Regions from separate parts of the Leclercia sp. LSNIH3 genome, predicted to be linked through region 1. Evidence: predicted binding sites of a transcription regulator. Region 1 holds the regulator's gene; each other region holds the start of a gene.
What was found. The regulator LexA, encoded in region 1, represses DNA repair genes until DNA is damaged. The targets are predictions, from matches to a motif close to TNCTGTATGTACATACAGNA.

Region 1 (9,737 bases):
GACCGTCTCCCCACAGTGCTGATTTTGTCAGTAGTTTGGTGCGCCCTTGCGGGCGCACTTTTTTTGCGCTGACTGCCGCTGTTGCATCTCTGTTGCGATAATGTTCGCTAGTTCACGTTTGCCCGCCCCCATTCCGCGTTTCTGCGATACAATAGCTTCACGTTATGTATCGGAGAGTCAGGCATGTCACACCCCGCGCTTTTGCTCCTGCGCGCACTGCGTAATTTTGACGAAATTCCTGCGCTGGAACCGGAGCAGCTCGACTGGCTGCTGCTGGAAGATTCCATGACCAAACGTTTTGAGCAGCAGGGCAAAAAGGTCACCGTCACCCTCATTCAGGAGGGATTTGTCACGCCTGACGCGGTGGCAGATGAGCTGCCGTTGCTGCCGAAAGAGGCACGTTACTGGCTGCGGGAGATCCTGCTCTGTGCCGATGGCGAGCCGTGGCTGGCCGGGCGCACCGTGGTGCCTGAGTCCACCCTCACCGGGCCGGAGATGGCGCTGCAACAGATGGGCAAAACCCCGCTGGGGCGTTATCTGTTCACCTCCTCCGAGCTTACCCGTGATTTTATCGAGATTGGGCACGAGGCCGGGCTATTGGGACGCCGTTCCCGCCTGCGCTTGAGTGGTAAACCCTTGATGCTGACCGAGCTGTTTTTACCGGCGTCGCCGCTGTACTAAGAGGAAGAAAAAATGGAGAGGAGTCTCACGCAGAACAAGCTGCTGGCGTACCACCGCCTGATGCGAACCGACAAGCCGATCGGTGCGCTGCTGCTGCTGTGGCCGACGCTGTGGGCGCTGTGGGTGGCTACCCCCGGCCTGCCGCCGCTGTGGATCCTGGCAGTGTTTGTGGCGGGCGTCTGGTTAATGCGCGCGGCGGGCTGTGTCGTCAACGACTATGCCGACCGTAAGTTTGACGGCCATGTAAAGCGCACCGCTAATCGCCCGCTGCCGAGCGGCGATGTCACCGAGAAAGAGGCCCGCACGCTGTTTGTGGTGCTGATCCTGCTCTCGTTCCTGCTGGTGCTGACCCTGAACACCATGACCATTCTGCTCTCCGTGGCAGCGCTGGCGCTGGCCTGGGTCTACCCGTTTATGAAGCGCTACACCCACCTGCCGCAGGTGGTGCTGGGTGCCGCCTTTGGCTGGTCGATCCCGATGGCGTTTGCCGCCGTCAGCGAAAGCGTGCCGTTGAGCTGCTGGCTGATGTTCCTGGCCAATATCCTTTGGGCCGTGGCCTACGACACGCAATATGCGATGGTCGATCGGGACGATGATCTGAAAATCGGCATCAAATCCACCGCCATTCTGTTTGGTCGTCAGGACAAGCTGATCATCGGGATTTTGCAGGTCGCGGTGCTGGGGTTAATGGTGGGCATTGGTTACCTGAACCAGCTTAACGGCGCATTTTACGCGGCGATCGCGGCGGCGGGCGTGCTGTTCATCTATCAGCAAAAGCTTATCGCAAACCGCGAGCGCGAAGCCTGCTTTAAAGCGTTCCTGAACAATAACTATGTAGGGCTGGTGTTGTTCCTGGGTCTGGCGGTGAGTTACTGGGCGTAAACAATGCCCGGTGGCGAGGTAAAAAAATGACAGCCTAAAGGCTGTAATGCCAGTCAGTTAAGCACTTTGATATTTCTAATTGACTGAGGTGGAAGGGTTCTGTTCACTAAAGTACCTCTGCTTTATGTCCCTTCCGCTGCGGTGAACGTGCCAGGGGGGGCCGCCTCCCCCCTGGCTACCCCGGCTCCCGGCAAAGAAAATCGCCGCTTCGCGGAATATTCGCCCCATCCCCGGGGCTCACCCCTTCGGGGCCAGCGCAGGTGCTGTTCAACATTGCTCCCGGCAATTTTGTCCTCAGCTTATTCCCTCCAGCTTTCGGGTCGGGCACCAGCCTGCATCCCTGCAGGCTATGCCCTCTCGGCGCGTCCCTGCGCCTCGCCCCGGCCTTACGGAAACGCTTCGTCGATTTTCAGCCGGATTCACGCTCCCTCACGCTTCTTAGTCGCCTGAAAGGGGCACCGGTGTTGAGTCCCCGCTGAAACCGGCGAACCGGAGACCGGATGACAAGGGCTGGACGCCAGGGATGGCGGCCAGAGGCGAATCGAGACAGGATGTCGAGTTGAGCCGACCGCAGGCAGCCGGTCGGGAGGTGAGCGCAGTGCGAAGCACCGGTTTCATTGCGGGGCCGCGGGGATTGACAAGGGGGGCCCGGCGGCCCCCCTTGTCACGTTCACGGGTTGTGTAATGCCATGTTCTACTGAACATGAGGTGAACGGAACAATCCATCGGGCTTAACTGACTGGCATTACAGCCTTTCGGCTACCATTTTTTATGTTTGCTCCCTCTCCCGGTGGAAGAGGGGCGGGGGCGGGCATCAGACCGCAGACTCGCCCTGCGTTGCGCTCTCAATCGTTAAGCGCACGTCAGAGGTAATCAGGTCTGCCAGCATCTGGTACACCTTCATCGTCTCTTCCGGCTCGGCATCACCACTGTCGCTGATATAACCCTCGTCACGCAGCGTTAACACCAGTGAACTGAATACCGCTTTATCGAAGAACTCCGGCGCGTTGATGCCGTGCAGCATCGAGAGACGCTGTGCCAGCGTGCGGCTCTCTTTCTCCAGCGTACCGCGGTTGATCGACGGGTTGGCGCTCAGCAGCCAGAAAGTAATGGCATAGCGCTGCACGGTTTCGCGTGCGCCTGCCGCCAGCAGTTGCAGCGTGCGCGCCCGGGACGGGTTGATCAGCAGAAGGTCATCTTTCTGCGAAATCAGGCCCTGGCGGGTCAGCTCTTCAATCTGCTTATCCAGCACCTCGGCCAGCTCGTCGTTGTTCCAGCGCAGGAACAGCTCGGCTTTCAGCATCGGGTAAAGGGCGGTGACATGCTCCAGGAGCGCCTGACGGGTGATCTGGCGATGCTGGGTGATGATGGCCGCCATCAGCGAAGGCAGCATCAGCATATGCGCAATGTTGTTGCGGTAATAGGTCATCAGCACCGCCTGCTCGCGCGGCAGAATGATGATATCGCCGATGGTGTCCTTCTCGACCTCAAACTTGTTCATCTGCAGCGCGTGCTCAAGCAACTCGCTGGCGCTGGCGGTCGGCACCGTGGCGTCTTCCGCGTACGGCACGTTGCGCAACAGGTTCAGGTAGCAGTCGAGCTGCTCGGTCAGCTGCTCGCGGGTAAGCGAACGCTGGCGAGAGCCAAGCAGGGCGGTACAACACAGGTTCATGGCGTTGGCCGCACCGGCGTTGTTAATGCGCACCATCAGATCGGCGGCAATGGCGTTAACCGTTGGCGTCAGCCAGGCCGGACGCACTGCTTCGATCGGGTCGATGGACTCACGCCACTCCGGCACACGGTGATTCAGGTAGGTAATCAGCGGCATAGGTTCGCCGAAGTTCACATACCCCTGGCCGAGGTTACGCAGCTTGCTCAGGCCCCGCAGCATCTGCAGCAGGCTCTCTTTCTCTTTGGTGGCGCCGCGCAGCTCTTTGGCGTAGGTGCCCACTTCCATCACGTGCTCGTAACCGATGTAAATCGGCACCAGGGTGATTGGACGCGTACCGCCACGCAGCATCGCCTGAATGGTCATCGAAAGAGTGCCAGTCTTAGGATCGAGCAAACGCCCGGTACGGGAACGGCCGCCTTCCACGAAGTATTCCACCGAATAGCCACGGCTGAACAGCTCGCCCAGATACTCGCGGAACACGGTAGAGTAGAGCTTGTTACCTTTAAAGGTACGGCGAATAAAGAACGCACCCAGACGGCGGAAGATCGGGCCTGCTGGCCAGAAGTTGAGGTTGATACCCGCAGCGATATGCGGCGGCACCAGCCCCTGGTGATAGAGCACATACGAGAGCAGCAGGTAGTCCATGTGGCTGCGGTGGCAGGGTACATAGACAATCTCATGGCCGTCGTGGGCAAGCTGCCGCACACGCTCGGCGTTGTGCACGTTAATCCCCTGATAGAGACGGTTCCAGGTAAAGCTCAGGATACGGTCGCTAAGGCGGATCATCTCGTAGGAGAAGTTGGCCGCAATCTCTTCCATCAGGGCGATGGCGTTTTGCTGCGCCTTCTCGTGGGAGATTTTTTTGCTGCGCGCTTCGTCTTCGACGGCACGGGCAATGGCTTTTGAGGCCAGCAGCTTGTTAAACAGATCCTGGCGAGCAGGCAGGCGTGGGCCTACCGCGGCAAGACGCTGACGGGCAAAGTGCATGCGCGCCACACGTGCCAGCTTCTGGGCGATGGTCTTATCCGTACCGTGTTCATCGGCCATGCGGCGCAGTGAAACTGACGGTGAAAAACGGACAAAGCTGTCGCGGCCAAGCCAGTTGACGGCGAAAAATTTCTGCACCCCGTTGAGCATACGCAACGGCGGATTCTCTTCGCCTTTATCGCGCCCCGGACGACGGCCAAACATGACCGACACGGGCACCATCTGCACATCCAGCAGCGGGTTGCTGCGGTGCAGATCGAGGTAATCATGGAACAGCTTGATCGACTCTTCTTTCGGTGTGTACCAGGTGAACACGCGAGGGCCACCGTGGATAAAGATGTAGCGCGGCAGTTGGGTGCCGTCGATCTCCAGCGGCTCCAGCGGATCGGGGAGATCGTGCGCCAGACATTGGGCGCGCAGCGTCAGCAAGTCGGCCTTCGAGTTATAAGGCAAAACGTACATAATAGGACGCGAGTTATCGAGTCCTAACTCCAGCGTAGGAACCGCCGGAATAGACTTGCTTTTTACCAGGACGCTTAATGGTAAATTAAGTAATTTGTAGTAAATTCGTGGCCAGCCAGACATAAACGATGTAAAGCCTCTGGTTAAAAATGCAATTGCGGCGCAAGGATAACAGAAAGCGCGCAAAATTTCTGTTGTTACCCGTCATACTTCCGGTGGCTGCGCAGGGCGCTTAAACCACCGTTTCTGACGCTATTTTCGAAGAAAGGTTTCTTTTAATGGCCAATAATACCACTGGGTTAACCCGAATCATTAAAGCTGCCGGCTATTCATGGAAAGGCATCCGTGCTGCCTGGATCAATGAAGCCGCATTTCGCCAGGAGGGTGTTGCTGTCATCGCGGCGATTATTATTGCCTGCTGGCTGGATGTGGATCCCATCACCCGCGTATTACTGATTGGCTCGGTGATGTTGGTGATGATAGTCGAAATTCTGAACAGTGCGATCGAGGCGGTAGTAGACCGTATCGGCACTGATTTTCACGAGCTGTCGGGCCGGGCGAAAGATATGGGTTCTGCCGCAGTGCTGATGGCGATTATCGTTGCGTTGTTTACCTGGGTCACGCTGCTTTGGGGACATTTACGATAAGCCTTCAGAAACCGCAAAAGTCTCTGGTTTTTTATGCGGTTTGTGGTTCCAAAATCACCTTTAGCTGTATATACTCACAGCATAACTGTATATACACCCAGGGGGCGGAATGAAAGCGTTAACGACCAGGCAGCAAGAGGTGTTTGATCTCATTAGGGATCATATCGGCCAGACGGGTATGCCGCCGACGCGTGCAGAAATCGCGCAGCGTCTGGGCTTCCGTTCTCCAAATGCCGCTGAAGAGCACCTTAAGGCACTGGCGCGCAAGGGTGTACTTGAAATTGTCTCCGGTGCGTCTCGCGGCATTCGTCTGCTGGTTGAAGCGGAAGAGGGTCTTCCCCTCGTCGGTCGTGTCGCCGCCGGTGAACCGCTGCTTGCGCAACAGCATATTGAAGGCCACTATCAGGTCGATCCTGGCATGTTTAAACCGAGCGCAGACTTTCTGCTCCGTGTTAGCGGCATGTCGATGAAAGATATCGGTATTCTGGACGGTGATCTGCTGGCAGTCCATAAAACTCAGGACGTGCGTAACGGGCAGGTTGTGGTCGCACGTATCGATGATGAAGTGACCGTTAAACGCCTGAAAAAGCAGGGTAACACTGTGCAACTGCTGCCGGAAAACAGCGAGTTTTCCCCGATTGTTGTCGACCTGCGTGAAAATAACTTTTCCATCGAAGGCCTGGCGGTTGGCGTCATCCGCAACGGTGAATGGTTATAATGCTTTTCTGACAGACTGCGGCAGTGTCGCAGTCTGGTTTTCTTGCCTCTGGCGAACATTTCCATGTCTCTCCTGACTTCTTCAGACAAGGCGTTGTGGCGTCTTGCACTTCCCATGATCGTCTCCAACATCAGCGTTCCTCTGCTTGGGCTGGTGGACACAGCGGTGATTGGTCATCTCGATTCGCCCGTCTATCTGGGTGGTGTCGCCATCGGCGCGACGGCAACCAGCTTCCTGTTTATGCTGCTGCTCTTTTTGCGCATGAGCACTACCGGGCTTACCGCTCAGGCCTATGGCGCGAAAGATCCGCTGCGTCTGGCCCGTGCACTGGTGCAGCCGCTGATCCTGGCGCTGGGCGCAGGGTTAATGATTGTGCTGCTGCGCACGCCGCTTATCGATCTGGCGCTGCATATTGTCGGTGGTAGCGAGGCCGTCCTGCATCAGGCGCGGCGCTTCCTTGAGATCCGTTGGCTCAGCGCCCCGGCATCGCTGGCTAACCTGGTGCTGCTCGGCTGGCTGTTGGGCGTGCAGTATGCCCGGGCACCGGTGATCCTGCTGGTGGTGGGCAACCTGCTCAATATCGTGCTGGATGTGTGGCTGGTGATGGGGCTGAAGATGAACGTGCAGGGCGCTGCCCTGGCGACTGCTATCGCGGAATACGCTACCCTGCTGATCGGCTTATGGATGGTCTGGCGGGTATTGGCGCTGCGCGGTATTTCGCTGGCGCTGCTGAAAACGAGCTGGCGCGGCAACATCCGTAAGCTACTGGCCCTCAATCGCGACATCATGTTGCGCTCGCTGCTGCTGCAACTCTGCTTCGGGGCGCTGACGGTGATGGGAGCACGGCTAGGGCCGGAGATTATTGCCGTCAACGCCGTGCTGATGACCTTGCTGACCTTTACCGCTTACGCGCTGGATGGCTTCGCCTATGCGGTCGAGGCGCACTCCGGGCAGGCCTATGGCGCACGGGAAAGCGGCCAGCTGCGGGAAGTGTGGCGGGCGGCCTGCCGTCAGTCTGGCCTGGTCGCGCTTACCTTTGCCCTCATCTATGCCCTGGCAGGCGATCAAATCATTGCCCTGCTGACTTCACTGCCCGAGCTGCGCGAGCTGGCGAGCCACTATCTTATCTGGCAGGTGATCCTGCCGGTGGTGGGCGTCTGGTGCTATCTGCTGGATGGCATGTTTATCGGTGCCACTCGCGGGGCGGAGATGCGCAACAGCATGGCGGTGGCCGCCGCCGGGTTTGGCCTGACGCTCTTCACCCTGCCGTGGCTGGGCAACCATGGTTTGTGGCTGGCCCTGAGCGTGTTCCTGGCCCTGCGCGGGCTGTCTCTGGGCTGGATCTGGCACAGGCACTGGCGCAACGGCAGCTGGTTTTCATAGCGGCCTCGCCTTGCCAAATGGTAAAAGATTCCGAATAACAAACCTAACGCCGCAGGCTTATCTATAATTATTATCACGTCCAGCACGAAACGTATTTCAGGACGAACTTAACCTTAACGACCGAACGAAGAGGAATGGATGATGAATAAAGACCAAGTCGGCGGTAACTGGAAACAATTCAAAGGTAAAGTGAAAGAACAGTGGGGCGACCTGACCGATGATGACATGACCGTCATCGAAGGTAAACGTGACCAGCTGGTGGGTAAAATTCAGGAACGCTATGGTTATGAGAAAGACCAGGCGGAGAAAGAAGTTGGTGACTGGGAAACCCGTAACAACTATCGCTGGTAATTAACCTATACCCGCAGGTACACGGATGTACGCCCAGGGCGACCTTACAGGTCGCCCCTTTTTTTGCCCTCAGCGCGGCTTTTTCTTCAGCTGGATAGAGTGATCGTGCTGGCAATCTTCCTGATGGCGGCAGGCTTCCACTTCGACGCAGTTACGGCACAGGCCGTGCGCCTCAATCACGTTGTGACGCAGGGCAAAGCCCATCTTCGCTGCCAGGGTATGCATGATATCTTCCACCCCTTCCGCGCCCTCTTCCTTCACGCTGCCACAGCGGTCACAGATAAACATCGCAGAGGTGTGGGTCGGCTGATCGAACAGATGGCACAGCACATAGCTGTTGGTCGATTCCACCTTATGCACAAAGCCCTGCTCCAGTAAAAAATCGAGCGCCCGATATACGGTAGGCGGCTTGGCCTGAGGCTCGCTTTCACGCAGCAGGTCGAGCAGATCGTAGGCGCTGATGGCCCCGTTTTGCAGACTCAGCAGACGCAACACTTCAAGGCGCTGCGGAGTCAGGCGCACATTGCGTTGCGCGCACAGCTTTTCGGCTTGCGCTAACAGTGCCTGCATTGTGGTCGTTTCCATTTTGCACCTCGAATAACGTGGAATAACAAACCGCCACTTTACCATGTTCTGGCCCAAACGCCGAGATCCACCGGGTGTGCTACCCTGACGAAAAACCACAGGGGATGAAAAGATGAAAAGACCGGACTGCATTCGACACTGGCGTGAAGTAGAAGGTGCTGACAACTCGACCTATCCTGACAGCCCAGAGCGTTTCTCCATTGGCGCGCCGCTGGCCCGTGCGCTGGGGCTTGGCCGCCTCGGTATCCACCACGAACGTCTGCCGCCCGGACGTCGCACTTCTTATCCTCATGCCGAAAGCGATGAAGAGGAATTTATCTTTGTGCTCGAGGGTTATCCCGAAGCCTGGATCAACGGCTATTTATGGAAGCTGGAGCCGGGGGATAGCGTGGGTTTTCCTGCCGGGACGGGGGTCTGTCACACCTTTATTAATAATACCAGTGAAGATGTGCGGTTATTAGTCGTGGGTGAAGCAAATAAAAAACATAACCGAATTTATTATCCGCTGAATCCGGTATATGCCGCCACGCGCGAAGATCGCTGGATCGATCATCCGCCGCAATTTTTTGGACCTCATGATGGAAAACCAGGGCAAAAATAATTTCTTGTTCTATACATATTTAAAAAGATAAGAAAATCAACGAGTTATCTAATACGAAAGTTTAGATAAATTCGTCGCCTAATACTTTTTTCACAAAGGACGTATGCCCCTGCGCGGCATTTAGCTGCCGGGGTTTATTCACCCACAATAAGTCAGGTGTCCTGTGAAAATAAAATTCAAATTTTCTGTGGCGGGAATTGCCACCGCTTTTCTTTTGTCTAATCAGGCCGGAGCTGCAAATACATGGACGGAAGCACGCGGCGATGCAATGGGTGGGACTGGCGTTGCGTCGGCGCATTATAGCAGTGGGGTATTGATCAACCCGGCCCTGCTGGCAAAATCCCAGGCGGAAGATGACGTCGCCATTATATTTCCCTCGGTGGGGGCGCAAATCAGCGATAAAGACAATCTGCAGGATAAGATCGACGAAATCAGCGATGAGATCCGCGCCGATCAGGAGATGATCGACGATCTGACCGTAGCGAGGATCATGGCCGATCCGCAGGGAACGCTCAGTGAGCTTCAGGGTGCCGCAGGCAGTCTGGCCGACCAGCTGGAGTTTCTTGAGGGAAAAACCGCGCACGGCAACGCCGGGGCAGGGATCGCCGTCAGTATTCCCGGCTCGGGGCTGTCGCTGGCGTTTGTCGCTAAGGCCAATGCCCACGCGCGCGTCAGCTCGGAGATCGATCAGCAGGATATCGATTTTCTTCGGAGATTGCAGGGCAGCATGGGGATGACCAACCAGATGGCGTTGGGTGCGGCGCGAAA
Region 2 (9,737 bases), 1.4 Mb from region 1:
GTGATTATGACCATGTTTGCGGCCATGACCTTCGATCCGCGTTTATCGTGGGATCGTGAGTCAGAACTGAGCCATGAGGATGAATAAAAGCATGGAAAATAAGAGTGGAGAGGCAAAAGTCCAGAAGGTCAAAAACTGGTCACCGGTGTGGATCTTCCCCATTGTGACCGCGCTGATCGGTGCCTGGATCCTGTTTTATCATTACAGCCATCAAGGCCCGGTTGTCACGCTGATCACCACCAACGCCGAAGGAATTGAGGGCGGTAAAACGACCATCAAGAGCCGCAGCGTAGATGTAGGGGTGGTCGAGAGCGCGACCCTGACCGACGACCTGACGCACGTAGAAATTACCGCCCGCCTCAATGCCGGTATGGAAAAGCTGCTGCATGGCGACTCGGTGTTTTGGGTGGTGAAACCACAGGTGGGTCGCGAAGGAATTAGCGGTCTGGGAACCCTGTTATCCGGGGCCTACATCGAACTGCAGCCGGGGAAAAAAGGTGCTCAACCGGAGCAGTATCAATTGCTGGACTCTCCGCCGCTGGCGCCGCCGGATGCGAAGGGGATCCGCGTGATCCTCGACAGTAAAAAAGCCGGTCAGCTCAGTCCGGGCGATCCGGTGCTGTTCCGCGGTTATCGGGTCGGTTCTGTTGAAACCAGTACTTTTGACACACAAAAGCGCACCATCAGCTATCAGCTGTTTATCAACGCGCCGAACGATCGTCTGGTCACGGGCAACGTGCGCTTCTGGAAAGACAGCGGCATCGCCGTTGACTTAACCTCCGCAGGCATGCGCGTCGAGATGGGTTCCCTCTCCACGCTGTTTGGCGGCGGCGTGAGCTTTGACGTGCCGGAAGGAATGGATCAGGGACAGCCCGTGGCGCAGAAAACCGCGTTCAGACTGTATGACGATCAGAAGAGCATTCAGGATTCGCTTTATACCGACCACATCGACTACCTGATGTTCTTCAAAGATTCCGTTCGTGGCCTGCAGCCGGGCGCGCCGGTTGAGTTCCGTGGCATCCGCCTTGGCACCGTCGGCAAAGTGCCGTTCTTTGCGCCGGGGATGCGTCAGGTGCTGGATGACGATTACCGTATTCCGGTGCTGATCCGCATTGAACCGGAGCGTCTGATTAATCAGGTTGGCGATACGCCTGACATCGCTCAGCATATCGACGGATTGATGAAGCGCGGCCTGCGCGGCTCGCTCAAAACCGGTAACCTGGTGACGGGCGCGCTATACGTGGATATGGACTTCTTCCCGAAAGAGCCGCCGGTAAAAGCGATCCGCGAGTTTGGGGGCTACAAAATCATCCCAACCGTGAGCAGTGGACTGGCGCAGATCCAACAGCGTTTGATGGAAACGCTCGACAAGATCAACAGTCTGCCGCTCAATCCGATGATTCAACAGGCCACCAATACGCTTAGCGAGAGCCAGGCGACAATGCGTCGTCTGCAAACCACGCTGGATAACCTTAACAAGCTGACCGCCAGCCAGTCGATGCAGCAGTTGCCGCAGGACATGCAGAAAACGCTGCGTGAGCTGAACCGCAGTATGCAGGGCTTCCAGCCGGGTTCAGCGGCGTACAACAAGATGGTGGCGGATATGCAGCGCCTCGATCAGGTTCTGCGTGAACTGCAGCCGGTACTGAAGACGCTGAATACGAAGAGCAACGCGCTGGTATTCGAAGCGAAAGACAAAAAGGACCCTGAGCCGAAGGGGGCTAAATAATGAAAAAATGGCTAATGATTACCGCAGTGGCGCTTCTGACCGCCTGTAGCTCATCAGAGAACAAGAGCTATTACCAACTGCCTGTCGCAGCGCAAGCGGGTGGGCAAAGTATCGCCAGTCAGGGGAACCGCCTGCTGTGGGTAGAGCAGGTGGCCGTCCCGGATTACCTGGCCGGTAATGGCGTGGTATATCAAACCAGCGATGTGCAGTATGTCATCGCCAATAACAACCTGTGGGCCAGCCCGTTGGACCAGCAACTGCGTAACACGCTGGTCGCTAATCTCGGTAGCCAGCTGCCGGGATGGGTGGTGGCCTCGCAGCCGTTAGGAAGCGACCAGGATACGCTGAACGTCAACGTGACTAACTTCCATGGTCGCTATGATGGCAGGGTGATTGTCAGCGGGGAATGGTTGCTGAACCATCAGGGTCAGTTGATTAAGCGACCTTTCCATCTTGAGTTGAAGCAGCAAAAAGATGGCTACGATGAGATGGTGAAAGTGCTGGCACAAGGGTGGACGCAGGAGTCCGCGAGCATTGCCAGAGAGATTTCCCGACTGCCATAAGTAAAATTCATCGCACCAGGCCGCAGTTAGCGTCACGCTAATTGCGGCTTTTTTTTGGTTTATGCTCAGGCCTTTACTTGTGCCGCATCACACTTTTTGTACAAATGATCTTTTGAGTTGGTCACAAATATGACACTGGCGTGAATTTTGCGCATTGACGATCAACGCTAATCAGGGTATTCGTTATCTGTGGTTGCACGTTTTGTAATCACTGTTTTCTTTTCCACCAGATCAAATAATGAGGGAAACGAGGCATGAAGAGACAGAAACGAGATCGCCTTGAAAGGGCTCATCAACGTGGTTATCAGGCTGGCATCGCCGGACGTTCTAAAGAAATGTGTCCCTATCAGACCATCAATCAAAGGTCGCAATGGTTAGGGGGCTGGCGAGAAGCCATCGGAGACAGGGCAGTACTTGCTTGATAGCGTCTCTTTAAAAAAGAAACCTCCGCAGTGCGGAGGTTTCGCCGTTTTATGCTTCGGTAAAAGCAAAAATCAGAATGCGGAAGTATCCTGGAACAGACCCACTTTCAGGTCATTCGCGGTGTAGATCAGACGACCGTCGACCAGTACTTCGCCATCCGCCAGGCCCATGATCAGGCGACGGTTAACAATGCGTTTGAAGTGGATACGGTAGGTGACTTTTTTCGCGGTCGGCAGAACCTGACCGGTGAATTTCACTTCGCCAACGCCCAGGGCGCGGCCTTTGCCTTCGCCACCCAGCCAGCCGAGGTAGAAACCAACCAGCTGCCACATTGCGTCCAGACCCAGGCAGCCTGGCATCACCGGATCGCCAATAAAGTGGCAACCAAAGAACCACAGGTCCGGGTTGATATCAAGCTCTGCTTCTACGTAACCCTTATCGAAGTTGCCGCCGGTTTCCGTCATCTTAACGACACGGTCCATCATCAGCATGTTCGGGGCCGGTAACTGCGGGCCTTTTTCGCCAAACAGTTCACCGCGACCAGAGGCAAGAAGATCTTCTTTTGTATAGGATTCGCGTTTATCTACCATGTTCTCAGTATGCCTTATTTTAGTGAAGGACGCAGGATAGCTAACACGTGTACGCTGAACAAGTCCGATCAGTTCGGCGTGAACCAGTTCAACCAGCGTAACGGCCAGGGATAACGATGCCGTGCTTCCTGTTGTGTTGCCTGCGCAATACGTTCCTGGATGGTGTTCATTAACGTCGTCTGCCCTTCAGCATCCCACTCCAGGTTTGTCAGTAAGGGTAGCGCATCTGCAATGTCTTCGATGGCCCAGAGACTGAATTGTTCCTCTTCTACCGCGGTCAGCAGCGCCTGACTGAGGCTGAGATGACGCACGTTCGGCAGTGGAATAATAACGCCCTGTTTACCGTTCAGGCCGCGTTGCTGGCAAACGTTAAAGAAGCCTTCGATCTTCTCATTCAGACCACCGACCGGCTGCGCACGACCAAACTGATCCACCGAACCGGTGATGGCAATGCTCTGATTCACCGGCACATCGGCAAGGGCACTGATTAATGCGCACAGTTCTGCCATTGAAGCGCTGTCGCCATCGACTTCACTGTAGGATTGCTCGAAAGTCAGCGAGGCGGTGAAGGGGATCTGCTGCTCAAGCTGCAGTTCCGACATCAGATAAGCCTGCATGATCATCATGCCTTTGGCATGAATGTTCCCGCCCAGCTCGGCTTTACGTTCCACATCGATAAACTCACCGTCACCAATGTGTACCACGCAGCTGATACGAGACGGCTCGCCAAAGGCGCGCGGATGGCCCGGGAACTCGATCACCGACAGGGCATTGATCTGTCCGACGCGTTCACCTTCCGTTTCGACCAGGATTTGCTCAAGCAGGATCTCATCCTGCATGCGATCGGCCAGGTAGCCTTCGCGCCACTCTCGCTGCAACAGCATCTGGGAGAGCTGTTCGCCGGTAATAGTGTCGTCATCAGTCATGGCCGCAGCTTCACGCAGCTGCTTGCCAAGCCAGAGCGGGCAAAGCGGCAGGGTCTCCTGATCGCCGGTGTAGCGAACCGCCTCGCGGATCAGCACGGGCCAGGCATCGGCTGCCGGGGTAGGCAATTGCGCACGTTCGCAAACGGCAAGCACCCACTGGAGCCATTGCTGCATATCTTCGGCATCGGCGATCTGTGTGCTGTCTTCAAACTCGCTGTACACCACCTGGTCGGCCAGCTCGGGTTCCATCTCCTGGAAATCAGCCAGCGCTTCGCGATCGCCAATCAACACCACTTTCAGGGAGAGCGGCATAGAAGGCACGGCAACCGGAAGAGGGCGAGACTCATCCCAGGTCACCCAGTCAAAGCGCTGCTGGTTAACGCTGTTTTTCAGACGCATCCACAGCAGCGGCTGGGCCAGCAGCGTGCGCAGAGAGATGAGCAGCACGCCGCCATTGGCCTGATGGACCAGACCGGGATGCAGGGTTATTTCGCCATTGAACTGACGCAGGCAGCCGAACAGCTGTTCTGCTTCTGTCCAGCCCGCCGGAACGATATTGCCTGTGACCGCAAAACGGCCATCGGGTACGGTGGCGGGTTCAAAGGTGACGCTGTGGCCGCTGATGCTGTATTCACCCCCAAAGACCGTCCCGGTTTCTGGTTGCAGCTGCCGCATGGCATCCGCCAGAAGACTCAGGTACTCCGCTTCGTCTGGCGCTTTCAACAACATGAACGGTGAGGTTGCCCACGGGCTTAACACCTGCTCCAGTGCGTAATGCAAACGGGGCTGTGTGTCACTGAGGATGTATTCGTGTTCTTTCGCGAGATCTGGCTGTGCAAACAGTTCCTGATAGCTATCGGTATGAGGAACGAGGTCACGCCATGCAAGTTTCGTAATGGTCAAAGTTGATGTTTTTTAGTCAGAAGTAAAACGATGGAGTATACCGTAAGGTGCAGGCTCTGCCCATGAGGGAATGGGCGTTTCAAGAGATGAATGCATCACCGCGTGTCACAGGATATGATTTCTTTTCAGCAGATTGCCAAAAAACTGATATTCTGAACAGAGTTACACGGTCACACTGAGATCGCGATGAAATACCAACAACTGGAAAATCTCGAAAGCGGCTGGAAATGGAAGTATCTGGTCAAAAAACACCGTGAAGGGGAATTGATCACGTGCTACCTCGAAGCCAGTGCCGCAAAAGAAGCTGTGAATTTATTGCTGACCCTCGAAAATGAACCCATTCTGGTCAACGGCTGGATAGATAAACACATCAATCCGGCGCTACTGAACCGCATGAAGCAGACCATCCGCGCGCGGCGGAAACGGCATTTTAATGCCGAGCACCAGCATACGCGGAAGAAGTCGATCGATCTGGAGTTTATGGTCTGGCAACGGCTGGCCGGGCTAGCCCAGCGCCGCGGTAAAACCCTGTCAGAAACGATCGTGCAACTGATCGAAGATGCGGAACATAAAGAGAAGTACGCCAGTCAGATGTCGACCCTGAAAACCGATCTCAAGGCGTTGCTGGCTGGTAAGAAGTAGCGTTTACCTTTTCTTCAGGCAATAAAAAACCCCGCAACATGGCGGGGTTTTTTGTCAGACGATAACTTATGCCGCTGGCTGAGTTACAACGTCTTTGATGCCTTTAACTTCGATCTCTACGCGACGATCTGGAGCCAGGCAGTCGATCAGTGCAGCGCGAGCTTTCACGTTGTCACAGGTAGAACCGGTAACTGGGTTAGATTCGCCCATACCACGTGGGGAGATCTTGTTAGCCGGGATACCTTTAGAGATCAGGTAGTCAACAACGGACTGAGCACGTTTCTCGGACAGACCCTGGTTGTAAGCGTCAGAACCGATACGGTCGGTGTAACCCAGAACAACTACGGAACCATCTTTAGGATCCAGGTTGCTCAGCTGGGTGTACAGCTGATCCAGTGCCTGCTGACCTTCTGGTTTCAGGGTAGCTTTGTTGAAGTTGAACAGAACGTCAGACTTCAGAGTGAAGTGCTTGGTCTGTACTTCTGGAGCTGGTGCTGGCGCTGGAGCAACGATTGGCGCTGCTTCTTCCTGCTGGCCGAAACGGTAGGAAACACCTACGCTCAGCATGCCGTTGTCTGGACGAACACCAACGGTGTTGCCGTCGCCGATGTTGTTAACCCACTGGTATTCCAGACGGGTAGCAACGTCACGGGTCATTGCCCACTCAACGCCACCTGCGAATACTGGAGAAACGCCAGTGTCATGGTCGTCGCCAGCGATGCTGTTGCTGGAGTCTGCACGCCATACCATGCCGCCCAGACGGGTGTAGATGTCTACAGCGTCATTTACTGGGTAGCCCAGTTTAGCAGTCAGCTGAACGCCCTGTGCTTTGAATGCACCGTTAACGTTGTCACCTTTGTAAGGCATGCGGCCCAGCCAGTCGTAGCCCATTTCGAAACCAACGTACGGGTTAACCTGATAACCACCGAACGCGCCTGCGCCCAGCTGGCTTTCGTGAGTTGGGCCGTCGTTGTTCAGAGCATCGTTATACCAGCCAGTGTCATGGAACTGAGACCAGCCCAGTTTGCCACCTGCATACCAGGTATTATCTTTCGGAGCGGCCTGCGCTACGGTAGCGAAACCTGCCAGTGCCACTGCAATCGCGATAGCTGTCTTTTTCATTTTTTGCGCCTCGTTATCATCCAAAAATCGCCATGAGAATCTCAATGAGAGTCACGGTTAAATCCTTCACCGGGGGGCGGGGACAAAGAGTAAAGCTACCGATATCTTCGGTTTAGGCCGAGCACCCCTGGCGATGTAAAGTCTACAACGTACCTGAAAACTTACAAGTGTGAACTCCGTCAGGCATATGAAAAAAAAAGTTTTATATACACAATATTTAACATTTCTGGCGAAGTTTTGGGCGTGCTAAACTGGAGGAAGCCGCGGCAGACAAGACTTGTCGCGGCTTTTAGAAGGGGAACCAATGGCGTACAGCGCGTGCAAAAAAAATTCCAGGAAAACTCTTATTTTTACTTAGTGATACAAATTTGAGTGAATTTTTAGCCCAGAAAGGTGTCCGTTGCCGTGAGCGTTCATCCTGACGGGACGCATAATGAAGCCGAGTGCATTCCCTTCTTCGGCCGCTTCGGCCAGTCGATATTGTTCCGTTTCGGTTAGCTCTTCCGTAAACCAGCCAATCACTACGCTGTAATTCCCGGTACGCAGCGCTCTCACCATGGATTCTACAGTATGGCAGGGATCCATCTGGCTAACCTGCATCACTTTGGTAAGTGGTAAACCTGCGGATTGCACCCATTCCCGACTTAATTTCTGCTGCGGCGTGAGCCACAGCTGCCAGCGAGACTGCTGACCAAGCTGCTGTAACAGGGGCAGCAATAACAGCTGCGTCATCATGGGCTGGTCTTCACGGTAAAGCACTTCACTAATCAGCCCGGTGGTCATATAAGCAGCGGAACTCCGTGCACTTTTGCCGGCAGAAGAAGAGAAAGTTGTTGAACGGTTTGCATAGCCTGAAGAGTACATAATCTATCCAGCCCTGTAGTTACTGTATGGATATACAGTAACCCCTGTACGTCTAAAGATCAACTTCATTTTCGGAAAGCGCCTCGCAAATTTGGTTTGTTATTGAGGCGTATTGAAAAATCATCTTGCCGTTCAATCATAAGTTACCTATTTTTTGGCTAACGGATCCGTTAACAAATGACTGCACCATTACTCCATGATTTAAAAGGGAAATATCATGAAAAAGTTATCCTACGAGCGGATCTATCAATCCACGAAATATCTTTCACCCCTCGGAGAGGTCCAGCATCGCGCCCTGTTTGGCGGATACACATTGGCGGTGGATGACGCAGTCTTTGCGATGGTGTCAGATGGGGAGTTGTACCTGCGTGCCTGTGAAGAGAGCGCACCGTATTGCGCCAAAAATACCACCTCTTATCTGACGCTGATGAAGCGGGGGCGCGCGGTATTGCTGAATTATTACCGTGTCGATGAGGCGCTCTGGCAGGATCAGAATAAGCTTTTACAGCTCTCTTCACTTGCACTTGAAGCCGCGCGGCGGGAACGTCGCGAGCGGTACAAACGCGACAGGCTGAAAGATTTACCCAATCTCAATTTTCAGCTTGAGATTCTGCTGAATGAGGCGGGCATCACCAACGAAGCAGCATTACGCGCCCTCGGTGCTGAGCAGAGCTGGCTAAAGATCAGAGCGCTTAACAAGCACCTGAGTTACAAAGTGCTGTTTGCGCTAGAGGGGGCAATAGTGGGGCTGCATGAAGCAGCGCTCCCGGAGCTCAGGCGCCGGGAGCTGGTGGAGTGGTACAAAACGCTACCGGTAGAGAACAGTCCTCACTCCGGCAGTTGATTCACGTGCTGCTGTAAACGACAAATTTCTGGCAGCAACGCAATAAGCAGACCGATTTGCTGCAGCACTAACGGCGCTTTGGTCTCGGTACCCGGTTCAATATGCGAAATGCGTTGCGCCAGTTCGGACAGGGCCTGCTGAACACGAGGCTCATCCGCCGGGCGTTGATGAAGCGCATCATCGACATAGCAAACGGCGTCATCCAGCAACGCCAGGATGGCCGGGCTGGTCAGCCGCTCACGGTGTGCGCCCAGCGCCGAGATGTAGCTGGTAAAAGTATGGTTCAGGCACAACAGGCGGAATGCGACTTCACGTGTTTCCGCCGTCGCCCGCGGCTCCGTGGACATGTTCGAGACCACCGACGCCAGCTCCGCATCGCGGTTGTGCGCATCGCGCCGGGCGATGCGATACGCCAGTCGGTTATCCCGGCCCTGATGATACTGCTCAAGGATGGCATCCAGATACCGGCAGTTAGCGTTCATCGCCTGATCCAGCACGCGGGGTAGGTTACGGAAGCGCCAGTCTGGCCAGATAAAGCTCACCGCGGCCCAGGCAATGGCGCAGCCAATGAGGGTATCGATGATGCGCGGCAGCGCCACTTCAAAGCCTTCCCCGAGCAGGTTGAAACAGAGCAGAACCAGCAGGGTTATGAACATAGTCGCATGCGCGTACTGCACATTGCGAAACGCAAAAAACAGCACCCCGGTGATCACAATTAAGATCAGTTGGCCTTCCACCGACGGGACAAAGTAAAGAATCGGCAATCCGATGGCGACCCCCACCAGCGTACCGAGAATACGCAGCGCCAGCCGGTGGCGGGTGGCGTTGTAGTTGGGCTGGCAGACAAACAGGCTGGTCAGCAAAATCCAGTAGCCATGGTCAAGCCCGGTCACCTGTATAAAGGCATAGCCAATACAGAGCACCACCGACATCCTGACGGCGTGGCGAAACAGTGCCGATTCCGGTGAAAAGTTGCGGCTTAAGCGCAGCCACATATCGCTAAAACCGTTAAGACTGTCGTCGGCAAGCTGGTTTTCGACATCGTTACCGGGCATCGCCTGAGCCTGCCCGGATTCGATAGTGGCGAGCTGGGCATCAATGGCGCGCAGGTTGCTCAACAGAAAACCCAGC
Region 3 (9,737 bases), 1.2 Mb from region 1:
CGGCTGAAGGCAAGGTTTCCCAGCGGCCATTACTGTTTTCGTCCCACTGAACAATGACGCATTCACCCCGCTGACCAATCGTCAACGGCTGTCCCTCGCACTTGCCCGCGCAATATCCCGCCCGTTGCAGGTGTTTACCTATGCCGTTTATACGCAGCCATAGCTCCTCTTCCAGCTCCTGCTGCTTCGTGAGCAGCACTACTGACCGCTGTAGCGCGGGCAAGAATCGCGCCGCACTCATCAGCAGTACGCTGCTTATCGCCATCGCGACCAGCACTTCGGTCAGTGAAAATCCCTGCTGCTTTAGCGGCATGCGAACTCTCCCTTTCCGTTGCACATACGGATACGCCCCCACGAGGATACGAGAATTAGCCACTCCCCGGCCTGGCTTTGCAGGCGTATGCGGCCAGCCCAGGCGGTATCCCGTAAACCGTAAAATCCCAGCCCAGGCGTTAACTCGGTGAGCTGAATGCCAGGCCACTGTGGCGTAATCACAAACGCATTGTCTGCCTGACAGACCGGAATGCCAGTTTTTAACAGACACCACCGTTTGCCGTCCTGTTTCAGGGTCACGGTATTGTCCAGGTTATTTCGCCAGGCATCATTTCGCAGCACCACCAGATAGTCACGCACCTGGCGCGCCGTCTGCCACAGCTGTTGTTGCTGCTGCCAGTGCCGCCAGCCATAGAGACCTGCCGCACTGAGCGTCAGGATCAGCGAGATGGCGATCAGCATTTCCATGAGGGTAAAGCCCTTTTCCTTTTTCATGGCAGCAGTGTGCCCGGAGGAAAAAAACGGTTCGAGCGGCAGAAAGGCAGATTACGAGGCGGTTTCAGCACTTTTAGCGGAATTGCAGCGCGTTGCAATCCTCACGGATGCAGCCTCGCAAAACCATCACGCGGGCATAAAAAAACCGGCGCGAAGAGCGCCGGTTATGTCACGATTGTGGCATCAGATTGCCACAGGCGCTTTGATACCCGGATGCGGGTCGTAACCTTCAATTTCGAAATCTTCGAAGCGATAGTCGAAAATGGAGTCCGGTTTACGTTTGATAACCAGCTTCGGCAGCGCACGCGGCTCACGGGTCAGCTGCAGGTGGGTCTGCTCCATATGGTTGCTGTACAGGTGGGTATCTCCACCGGTCCAGACAAAATCACCCACTTCCAGGTCACACTGCTGCGCCATCATATGCACCAGCAGTGCATAGCTGGCGATGTTGAACGGCAGTCCGAGGAACACATCGCAGGAGCGCTGGTAGAGCTGGCAAGAGAGCTTGCCATCCGCTACGTAGAACTGGAAAAACGCGTGGCACGGGGCCAGCGCCATCTTATCCAGCTCGCCCACGTTCCAGGCAGACACGATGATACGGCGCGAGTCTGGATCGTTTTTCAGCTGATTCATCACGGTGGTGATCTGGTCGATATGGCGGCCATCCGGCGTTGGCCAGGCGCGCCATTGCTTGCCATAGACCGGGCCAAGATCGCCGTTTTCATCCGCCCATTCGTCCCAGATGGAGACATTGTTCTCACGCAGATAGGCAATGTTGGTATCGCCCTGCAGGAACCAGAGCAGTTCATGAATGATGGAGCGTAAATGGCAGCGCTTGGTCGTGACCAGCGGAAAGCCTTCCTGCAGATTGAAGCGCATCTGGTGGCCAAAAATGGAGACCGTCCCGGTGCCGGTGCGATCGTTCTTTGGCGTGCCCTCATCGAGCACTTTTTGCATCAGTTCAAGATACTGTTTCATGATTCCTCAGGAGACCTGTTGCTGTGGACGACGGAACGCCCAGACCATCATTGCAATGCCCGCGATAATCATCGGAATGGAGAGGATCTGCCCCATGCTGATGTACTGAACCCACGTCCCGGTAAACTGCGCATCCGGCTGACGGAAGAACTCAACGATGATGCGGAACGCGCCATAACCGATCAGGAACAGGCCCGATACGGAGCCGGTCGGACGCGGCTTGCGAATAAACAGGTTCAGAATGATAAACAGCACCACACCTTCCAGCGCCATTTCATACAGTTGGGACATATGGCGCGGCAGAACGCCGTAGGTATCGAAAATGGACTGCCACTCCGGGTGCGATGGCAGCAGCGCCATATCTTCGGCACGCGACTGCGGGAAGAGCATGGTAAACGACACGCTCGGATCAACGCGGCCCCACAGTTCACCGTTGATGAAGTTACCGAGACGACCCGCACCCAGACCAAACGGGATTAATGGCGCAATAAAATCAGCCACCTGGAAGAAGCTGCGTTTAGTGCGTTTAGCGAAGATGACCATCACCAGGATGACACCAATCAGGCCACCGTGGAAGGACATGCCGCCATCCCAGACGCGGAACAGGTAGAGCGGATCGGCCAGGAAGACCGGGAAGTTATAGAACAGCACATAGCCGATACGTCCACCGAGGAAAACGCCGAGGAAACCGGCATACAGCAGGTTTTCCACTTCGTCTTTGGTCCAGCCACTGCCAGGGCGTTTGGCGCGACGGCCAGCCAGCCACATGGCAAAGACGAAACCGACCAGATACATCAGGCCGTACCAGTGAAGCGCGACGGGTCCAATTGAGAAAATGACCGGATCAAACTCCGGAAAATGCAGATAGCCACTGTTCATCTGTCACCACAAGATGTTGTTATTCCGCTGAAAGTGGACAGCGGTAGAGATGCGCGCAAAGGCGTACCCTGCGCTCCAAAGGTGCGAATCATAGCACAAGCGAGCGAGGAGGTTGCGCCCGAGATGTAAAAGATGTGTATAGAGACTTCGCCTAGTTTGTGTCCCTCCCCCGGGGAGGAGGGATACCCGGCGTTTAACGTCCGCCGCGGATCAGGCCACCCATACCGCGACGCTCCATAAAGGCCGCCACCTGATGACGTACTTCCGTCGCCAGCTGTGCTTCAAGGCTGCGTTTTGCCAGCAGCTGCGCCTCTTCAAAATCGATATGCCGCAGCAGATATTTCACACGGGCGACAGAGCGTCCGTTCATGGATAAGTGACGGAAACCGAGGCCGATCAGGATCGCGACACACATCGAGTCACCGGCCATCTCGCCGCACAAACGCAGATCGATGCCCTGCTCTTGTGCCTCGCGGGCGATCATCGCCAGCGCACGGAGCATCGCCGGATGCAGGCTATCGTAAATACTCGCCACCCGGGTGTTGTTACGATCCACCGCCAGCATGTACTGGGTCAGGTCGTTAGTGCCCACCGAGATGAAATCGACGCGGCTCGCCAGCTGCGGCAGCATAAAGACCATCGAGGGGACTTCGAGCATCACCCCGATCCGCGGTTTCGGAATTTCGTAGCCGATCATCTCTTCGACTTCGCGCCCGGCACGTTCAATAAGACGCCGGGCTTCGTCGATCTCGTCGATGCTGGTCACCATCGGCAACAAAATGCTGAGGTTACCGGTCGCGGCATTGGCGCGCAGCATGGCACGCACCTGGATCAGGAAGATCTCCGGCTGATCGAGGGTAATGCGGATCCCGCGCCAGCCCAGGCAGGGGTTCTCTTCGCTGATCGGCATGTACGGCAGTTGCTTATCCGCACCGACATCCAGGGTGCGTAGCGTCACCGGTTTGTCGTTGAACATCTGCAACATGCCCTGATACTGCGCCACCTGCTCCTCTTCGGAGGGGAAGCCGCTTTGCAGCATAAACGGAATTTCTGTGCGGTAGAGGCCGATGCCATCAATACGGCTGCCGAGCTTCTCTTCATGCTCGGGGCTTAACCCGGCATTGAGCATGACTTTGATCCGCTCGCCGCTTTTCAGCGCGGCAGGCTGATTAACGTCATCTTCGGCAAGACGGCTCAGCTCGTTCTCTTCGCTGATAAGCTTTTGATATTCTTGCAACAACACCGGTTCAGGATCGACCAGCAGCTCGCCGCGATAGCCATCGACCACCAGCGTGCGACGATGCAGCGCCGATGGCTGAATATCGGCCCCCATTACGGTCGGGATCCCCAGCGCACGCACCATAATGGCGGCGTGAGAGTTAGCGGCGCCATCGCGCACCACGATCCCGGCCAGTCGGTCCTGCGGCAGCTCTGCGAGGGTGGTTGCCGAGAGCTCATCCGCCACCAGCACAAATCGCGGCGGCCAGGTATTAGCGCCCTGAATGGTGTCATCCAGATGGAACAGCAGACGCTGACCTAAGGTGCGCAGATCCCCGGCACGCTCTTTCAGATAGCCGTCAGTTAAGGAGGCGAACTGTTCGGCGAATTTTTCGATGATCTTTTTAACCGCCCACTCGGCGACCGCGCCGTTGTCGACCTCGTTAAACAGCTCCCGGCGCAGGCGGGCATCGGACAACAGGTGAGAGTAAAGATCGAAGATCGCCGCCGTCTCTTTCTGCGCCCCGGCGGCAAAACGCTTGCTGTAACGGCGAAACTCGTTCGCGGCCTCTTCCAGCGCGCCGGTGAGACGTTCGCGCTCAAGAGCGGTGTCCAGCGTCGAGGCTTCGTAAACCTGCTCCATTAACGGCAGCGTGGCGTCCATCCAGCCTTCTGCAATCGCAACACCCGGTGAGGCCGGTAAAGCGCGAATGCGCGTCTGCCGGTACTGACCAAACAGTGCCGTCAGCTGAGATTGGGAAAGAATGGCGGCCATTTGCGTGGCCAGCGTAACGAGGAACGACTCTTCGCTTTCATCATACTGGCGCAGCTCACGCTGCTGTACCACCAGCACGCCAAGTAGCTGACGGCGCTGGATAATCGGCACGCCGAGGAAGGCGCGGAAGCGCTCCTCTTTGACGGAGGGGATATATTTAAAGCTGGGGTGTTTCTGCGCATCGGCAAGGTTGATGGGTTCCGCCAGACGCCCGACCAGACCTACAACGCCTTCATCAAATGCCAGCGCAACGGTACGACCACGCGGTTTTTTTAATCCGCGCGTGGCCATAAGGTAGTAACACCTGCGGTCGTGATCGGCCAGATAGACCGAACACACCTCGGTTTCCATCGCAAGGCAGATATCCGTGACCAGAATATCCAGCGCCTCGTTGAGCCGTGGGGCACTGGCCACCTTCTCGACTATTTCGCGCAGGCGGGTGAGCATAATGTGCGTAGCTTAACCTCTTTTACGTCGCCAGGCAGGTGCGCTCTGCGGCTTAGGAGGGGCCTCCTGAAGCATCATCACGGCACTTGCGAACTCTTTCATCACCCTACGGTAAACGTCGCGCTTAAAGGACACGACCTGACGAACGGGATACCAGTAGCTGACCCAGCGCCAGCCATCAAATTCGGGCGTGCTGCTGGTTTGCATATTGATATCCGCATCGCTGCTCACCAATTGCAGAAGAAACCATTTCTGTTTCTGGCCGATACATACCGGCTTTGTGTCCCAACGCACCAAACGCTTCGGTAACTTGTAACGCAACCAGTTGCGGGTCGAAGCCAGAATGCGGACATCCTTGCGGCTTAAGCCAACTTCTTCGAACAGCTCCCGATACATCGCTTGCTCTGCTGACTCTCCTGGATTAATCCCACCTTGGGGAAATTGCCAGGAGTGCTGACCATATCGCCGGGCCCACATAACCTGACCCTGGCGATTACAAATTACGATACCTACATTCGGGCGGTAGCCATCGTCATCAATCACCGGACTACCCCAAACTAAACCTTATATATAAATGATTGTTTCACACTCCAGTGAGGCGGTAAACCACTCTCTTTCTGGCCTGGAGCCGAATAACATTTGAATAACTCACAATTATCATCAGAGTTATAAACAGATGACCGGTCAGAAGGGCAATTTTATTCACTTTTTCTGTGGATAGAGTTGTGAAGAAGTGTGGAATTACCGATGGACAACCCAGATCACTCTGAATATTGCAGATAAGACTGATTTTTACAAAGGACTATATTTCATAGAGTTAAACTGTGGATTACCTGAATTACAGGCCTTAGTGTGATGCAGGTCACTTTAAAGATCGTCGTACTGATGAAAGATCGAACAACGTCGGTTTTATCCACAGATTGTGCCAATAAGTTAGGCACATTTTGTCTGATTTTTCGATTTTCATCCCACGTCAAGGCTGTAAATGGAAACAGTAGTGGGGGTTATGCCCAGTTATCCCATTTTTCTGTGGATAACAGGGTGTAAGATCCTGTTTATTGTCAGTGACCAGATTTGAACAACTGGGATATATCCCGTACCTAAACGGGTTAGCAGTTGATAAAAATTGTGATAAATCATCCACCTGGAACAGGCAAAAAGAAAAAGTTAAACTCTGTCTGTGCAGTGGAAAACTGCTGTTCATTTTTTAACCAAAAGGCAATCACCATGCTTCCCCTCGCTCCCCTGACCTCTCCCCCCGCAACGGAAGCGGCCTTATTGCAACAAGCGCAGCGCCTGGCGGGATACTCGCTGGGAGAGCTTGCCGCCCTGGCCGGTCTGCCTGTTCCGCCCGATCTGAAGCGTGATAAAGGGTGGACGGGCGTTCTGCTGGAGCTGTGGCTGGGGGCCAGCGCGGGCAGCAAACCAGAACAGGATTTTGCCGCCCTGGGGGTGGAGCTGAAGACTATCCCAATCGACAGCCTCGGTCGCCCGCTGGAGACGACCTTTGTCTGCGTGGCACCCTTAACCAGCAATACCGGGATCACCTGGGAGAGCAGCCACGTGCGGCATAAGCTGAAGCGGGTGCTGTGGATCCCGGTAGAGGGGGATCGTGCGATCCCGTTGGCGGCACGGCGCGTCGGCGCGCCTTTGATCTGGAGCCCGGATGAAGATGAAGATCGTCAGCTGCGGCTGGACTGGGAGGAGTTAATGGACATGATCGTGCTGGGTCAGGTTGAGCGTATCACCGCCCGTCACGGCGAAGTGCTCCAGCTGCGACCCAAAGCGGCAAACAGTAAAGCCCTCACCGAGGCCATCGGCGCGCGCGGCGAACCGATCCTGACGCTGCCCCGTGGCTTTTATTTGAAAAAGAACTTCACGGGTGCTCTGTTAGCCCGTCACTTTCTGCTGAACACGTGACTTTTTAGCCAGAATTATGTCTTTTATCACATAATTGCCCGTTTTTTCAGATTTCACCGCTTTGTTAAAACCTAAGCCCGAGTTATTACTACACTAAGATGTGATACGAGCCAGGTGGAGGTAATAAAAATGAAGAAATGGGCAGTAATAATCTCGGCTGTTGGTTTAGCGTTTGCCGTTTCAGGTTGTAGCAGCGATTACGTCATGGCGACGAAAGATGGCCGCATGATCCTGACCGACGGCAAACCCGAAGTCGACGATGATACCGGTCTGGTCAGCTACCGGGATCAGCAGGGTAATAATATGCAGATTAACCGCGACGACGTTTCACAGATTATTGAAAGATAGTCGTAAAGGTCAGCAGCTTGCTGGCCTTTTGATTTTTCTCTTCCCCTTTCGCTTCCCCTCTGCCATGTTTGTATACCCGTCATACTTCAGGTTACAGACGCGTTGGCTGCGCTTGCTCACTCCAGTCACATAGTTATCTATGCTCCTGGGGATGCGCTCTCCTGCCGCCTTCCTGCAACTCGAATTTTGTAGGGTATGTTCTTTGTCGGGAAGTTCCTTCCTGATGCGCTTAACATGTCAAATAAGGAAGCCGGCTATGCATTATCACCGTATCCCCCATAGCGCTCTTGAGATAAGCCAACTGGGGTTGGGCACGATGACATTTGGTGAACAAAATAGCGAAGCCGATGCCCATGCCCAACTCGATTACGCCGTCAGCCAGGGCATTAACCTGATTGATGTCGCAGAGATGTACCCGGTGCCACCCCGCCCGGAAACCCAGGGCTTAACCGAAACTTATGTCGGCAACTGGCTGGCAAAACGCGGCAACCGCGAAAAGCTGATTGTCGCCTCCAAAGTCAGCGGCCCGTCGCGCAATAATGACAGCGGCATTCGCCCGAATCAGATGCTCGATCGGAAAAACATCCGCGCCGCGCTGGATGCCAGCCTGACGCGTTTACAGACCGATTATCTCGACCTTTATCAGGTCCACTGGCCTCAGCGCCCGACCAACTGCTTCGGCAAGCTTGGATATAGCTGGAGCGATAGCGCGCCGGTCGTCACGCTGCTGGAAACGCTGGAAGCCTTAACCGAATGCCAGCGCGCGGGGAAAATCCGCTACATCGGCGTCTCTAACGAAACGGCCTTCGGCGTCATGCGCTATCTGCACCTGGCGGATAAGCACGACCTGCCGCGCATCGTGACCATTCAAAACCCGTACAGCCTGGTGAACCGCAGCTATGAAGTGGGTCTGGCGGAAGTGAGCCAGTATGAAGGCGTTGAACTGCTGGCCTACTCTTGCCTGGCCTTCGGGACGCTGACCGGTAAGTATCTCAACGGTGCCAAACCGGCGGGAGCACGTAATACGCTGTTTAGCCGCTTTACCCGTTACAGCGGTGAGCAGACGCAGAAAGCGGTGGCGGCCTACGTCGATATCGCTAAACGTCACGGGCTGGATCCAGCGCAGATGGCACTGGCCTTTGTGCGCCGTCAGCCGTTTGTTGCCAGCACCCTGTTGGGCGCGACCACCCTGGAGCAGCTGAAAACGAACATTGAAAGCTTCCATCTGGATCTGAGCGAAGAAGTGTTAGCGGAGATTGAAGCGGTGCATCAGGTGTATACCTACCCGGCGCCGTAATAAAAGCAAAAAGGCAACCTGAGTTGTAATGCCAGTCAGTTAAGCCCGGCGGATTGTTCCGTTCACCTCATGTTCAGCAGAAGATGGCATTACACAACCCGTGAACGTGACAAGGGGGGCCGCCGGGCCCCCCTTATCAATCCCCGCGGCCCCGCAATGAAACCGGTGCTCCGCACTGCGCTCACCTCCCGACCGGCTGCCTGCGGTCGGCTCAACTCGACATCCTGTCTCGATTCGCCTCTGGCCGCCATCCCTGGCGCCCAGCCCTTGTCATCCGGTCTCCGGTTCGCCGGTTTCAGCGGGGACTCAACACCCGTGCCACATTCAGGCGACTGAGAAGCGTGAGGGAGCGTGAATCCGGCTGAAAATCGCCGAAGCGTTGACCGCAGGCCGGGGCGAGGCGCAGGGACGCGCCGGGAGGGCATAGCCTGCAGGGATGCAGGCTGGTACCCGGCCCGAAAGCCGGAGGGAATAAGCTGAGGACAAAATTGCCGGGAGCCGGGGTAGCCAGGGGGGAGGCGGCGAGCCCCCCTGGCACGTTCACCGCAGCGGAGGGGGCATAAAGCAGAGGTGCTTTAGTGAACGGAACCCTTCCACTTCAGTCGCTTAGAAATACCGAATCGTTTAACTGACTGGCATTACAACCTGAGTTGCCTTATTTAATATTTGCGCCCTCTCTCAAGGAGAGTGCCTCAGGATGAAGGCATCAGACCGGACAGCCCGGCGCGGTATTACCGCCGACGCTGCCACACCCACAGCGCCGCAATCGCCAGCGCAAACAGGCCACCAAATCCAACGCCAATGCCCACCACCGGCACCCCCACCTTCACGGCCAGCGAGTAAAGCCCGAGCATCAGCAGCATGGCGGCGTTTTCACCGAGGTTTTGCACCGCAATGGCATTGCCTGCGCCAACGGTATGTTTCCCGCGCTCCTGCAGCAGCGCATTGAGCGGTACCACGAAGAAGCCCCCGCAGATCCCCATCAGGAACAGCAGCGCATAGGCCGGTAACAGCGCATGTTGCAGGGCGAAGATCAGCACCACCACGCCAATCAGGATCCCGGCAGGCATACAGCGGGCCACCGTTTGCAGTGTCACCAGCTTCGCC

Region 2: the regulator LexA is predicted to act here: its motif matches at 7,783-7,802, upstream of sulA (SOS-induced cell division inhibitor SulA).
Region 3: the regulator LexA is predicted to act here: its motif matches at 6,043-6,062, upstream of mutH (DNA mismatch repair endonuclease MutH).

The regions. Positions count from the first base shown of each region.
Region 1 is NZ_CP026387.1:2,136,587-2,146,323, reverse strand. Features, by position in the region: gene malM (maltose operon protein MalM) at 1-2, shown strand, start outside; gene ubiC (chorismate lyase) at 184-681, shown strand; gene ubiA (4-hydroxybenzoate octaprenyltransferase) at 694-1,563, shown strand; gene plsB (glycerol-3-phosphate 1-O-acyltransferase PlsB) at 2,378-4,807, opposite strand; gene C3F35_RS10385 (diacylglycerol kinase) at 4,963-5,331, shown strand; gene lexA (transcriptional repressor LexA) at 5,441-6,049, shown strand; gene dinF (MATE family efflux transporter DinF) at 6,113-7,432, shown strand; gene C3F35_RS10370 (CsbD family protein) at 7,574-7,783, shown strand; gene zur (zinc uptake transcriptional repressor Zur) at 7,853-8,368, opposite strand; gene C3F35_RS10360 (cupin domain-containing protein) at 8,481-8,969, shown strand; gene C3F35_RS10355 (conjugal transfer protein TraF) at 9,133-9,737, shown strand, end outside.
Region 2 is NZ_CP026387.1:741,230-750,966, reverse strand. Features, by position in the region: gene pqiA (membrane integrity-associated transporter subunit PqiA) at 1-87, shown strand, start outside; gene pqiB (intermembrane transport protein PqiB) at 92-1,729, shown strand; gene pqiC (membrane integrity-associated transporter subunit PqiC) at 1,729-2,292, shown strand; gene rmf (ribosome modulation factor) at 2,547-2,714, shown strand; gene fabA (bifunctional 3-hydroxydecanoyl-ACP dehydratase/trans-2-decenoyl-ACP isomerase) at 2,787-3,305, opposite strand; gene C3F35_RS03720 (AAA family ATPase) at 3,374-5,134, opposite strand; gene matP (macrodomain Ter protein MatP) at 5,321-5,776, shown strand; gene ompA (porin OmpA) at 5,843-6,898, opposite strand; gene sulA (SOS-induced cell division inhibitor SulA) at 7,253-7,762, opposite strand; gene C3F35_RS03700 (TfoX/Sxy family DNA transformation protein) at 7,980-8,606, shown strand; gene yccS (YccS family putative transporter) at 8,591-9,737, opposite strand, start outside.
Region 3 is NZ_CP026387.1:3,318,009-3,327,745, reverse strand. Features, by position in the region: gene C3F35_RS16225 (prepilin peptidase-dependent protein) at 1-313, opposite strand, end outside; gene C3F35_RS16220 (prepilin peptidase-dependent protein) at 304-768, opposite strand; gene thyA (thymidylate synthase) at 952-1,746, opposite strand; gene lgt (prolipoprotein diacylglyceryl transferase) at 1,753-2,625, opposite strand; gene ptsP (phosphoenolpyruvate--protein phosphotransferase) at 2,819-5,065, opposite strand; gene rppH (RNA pyrophosphohydrolase) at 5,078-5,608, opposite strand; gene mutH (DNA mismatch repair endonuclease MutH) at 6,293-6,985, shown strand; gene ygdR (lipoprotein YgdR) at 7,115-7,333, shown strand; gene C3F35_RS16185 (NADP(H)-dependent aldo-keto reductase) at 7,590-8,630, shown strand; gene lplT (lysophospholipid transporter LplT) at 9,362-9,737, opposite strand, start outside.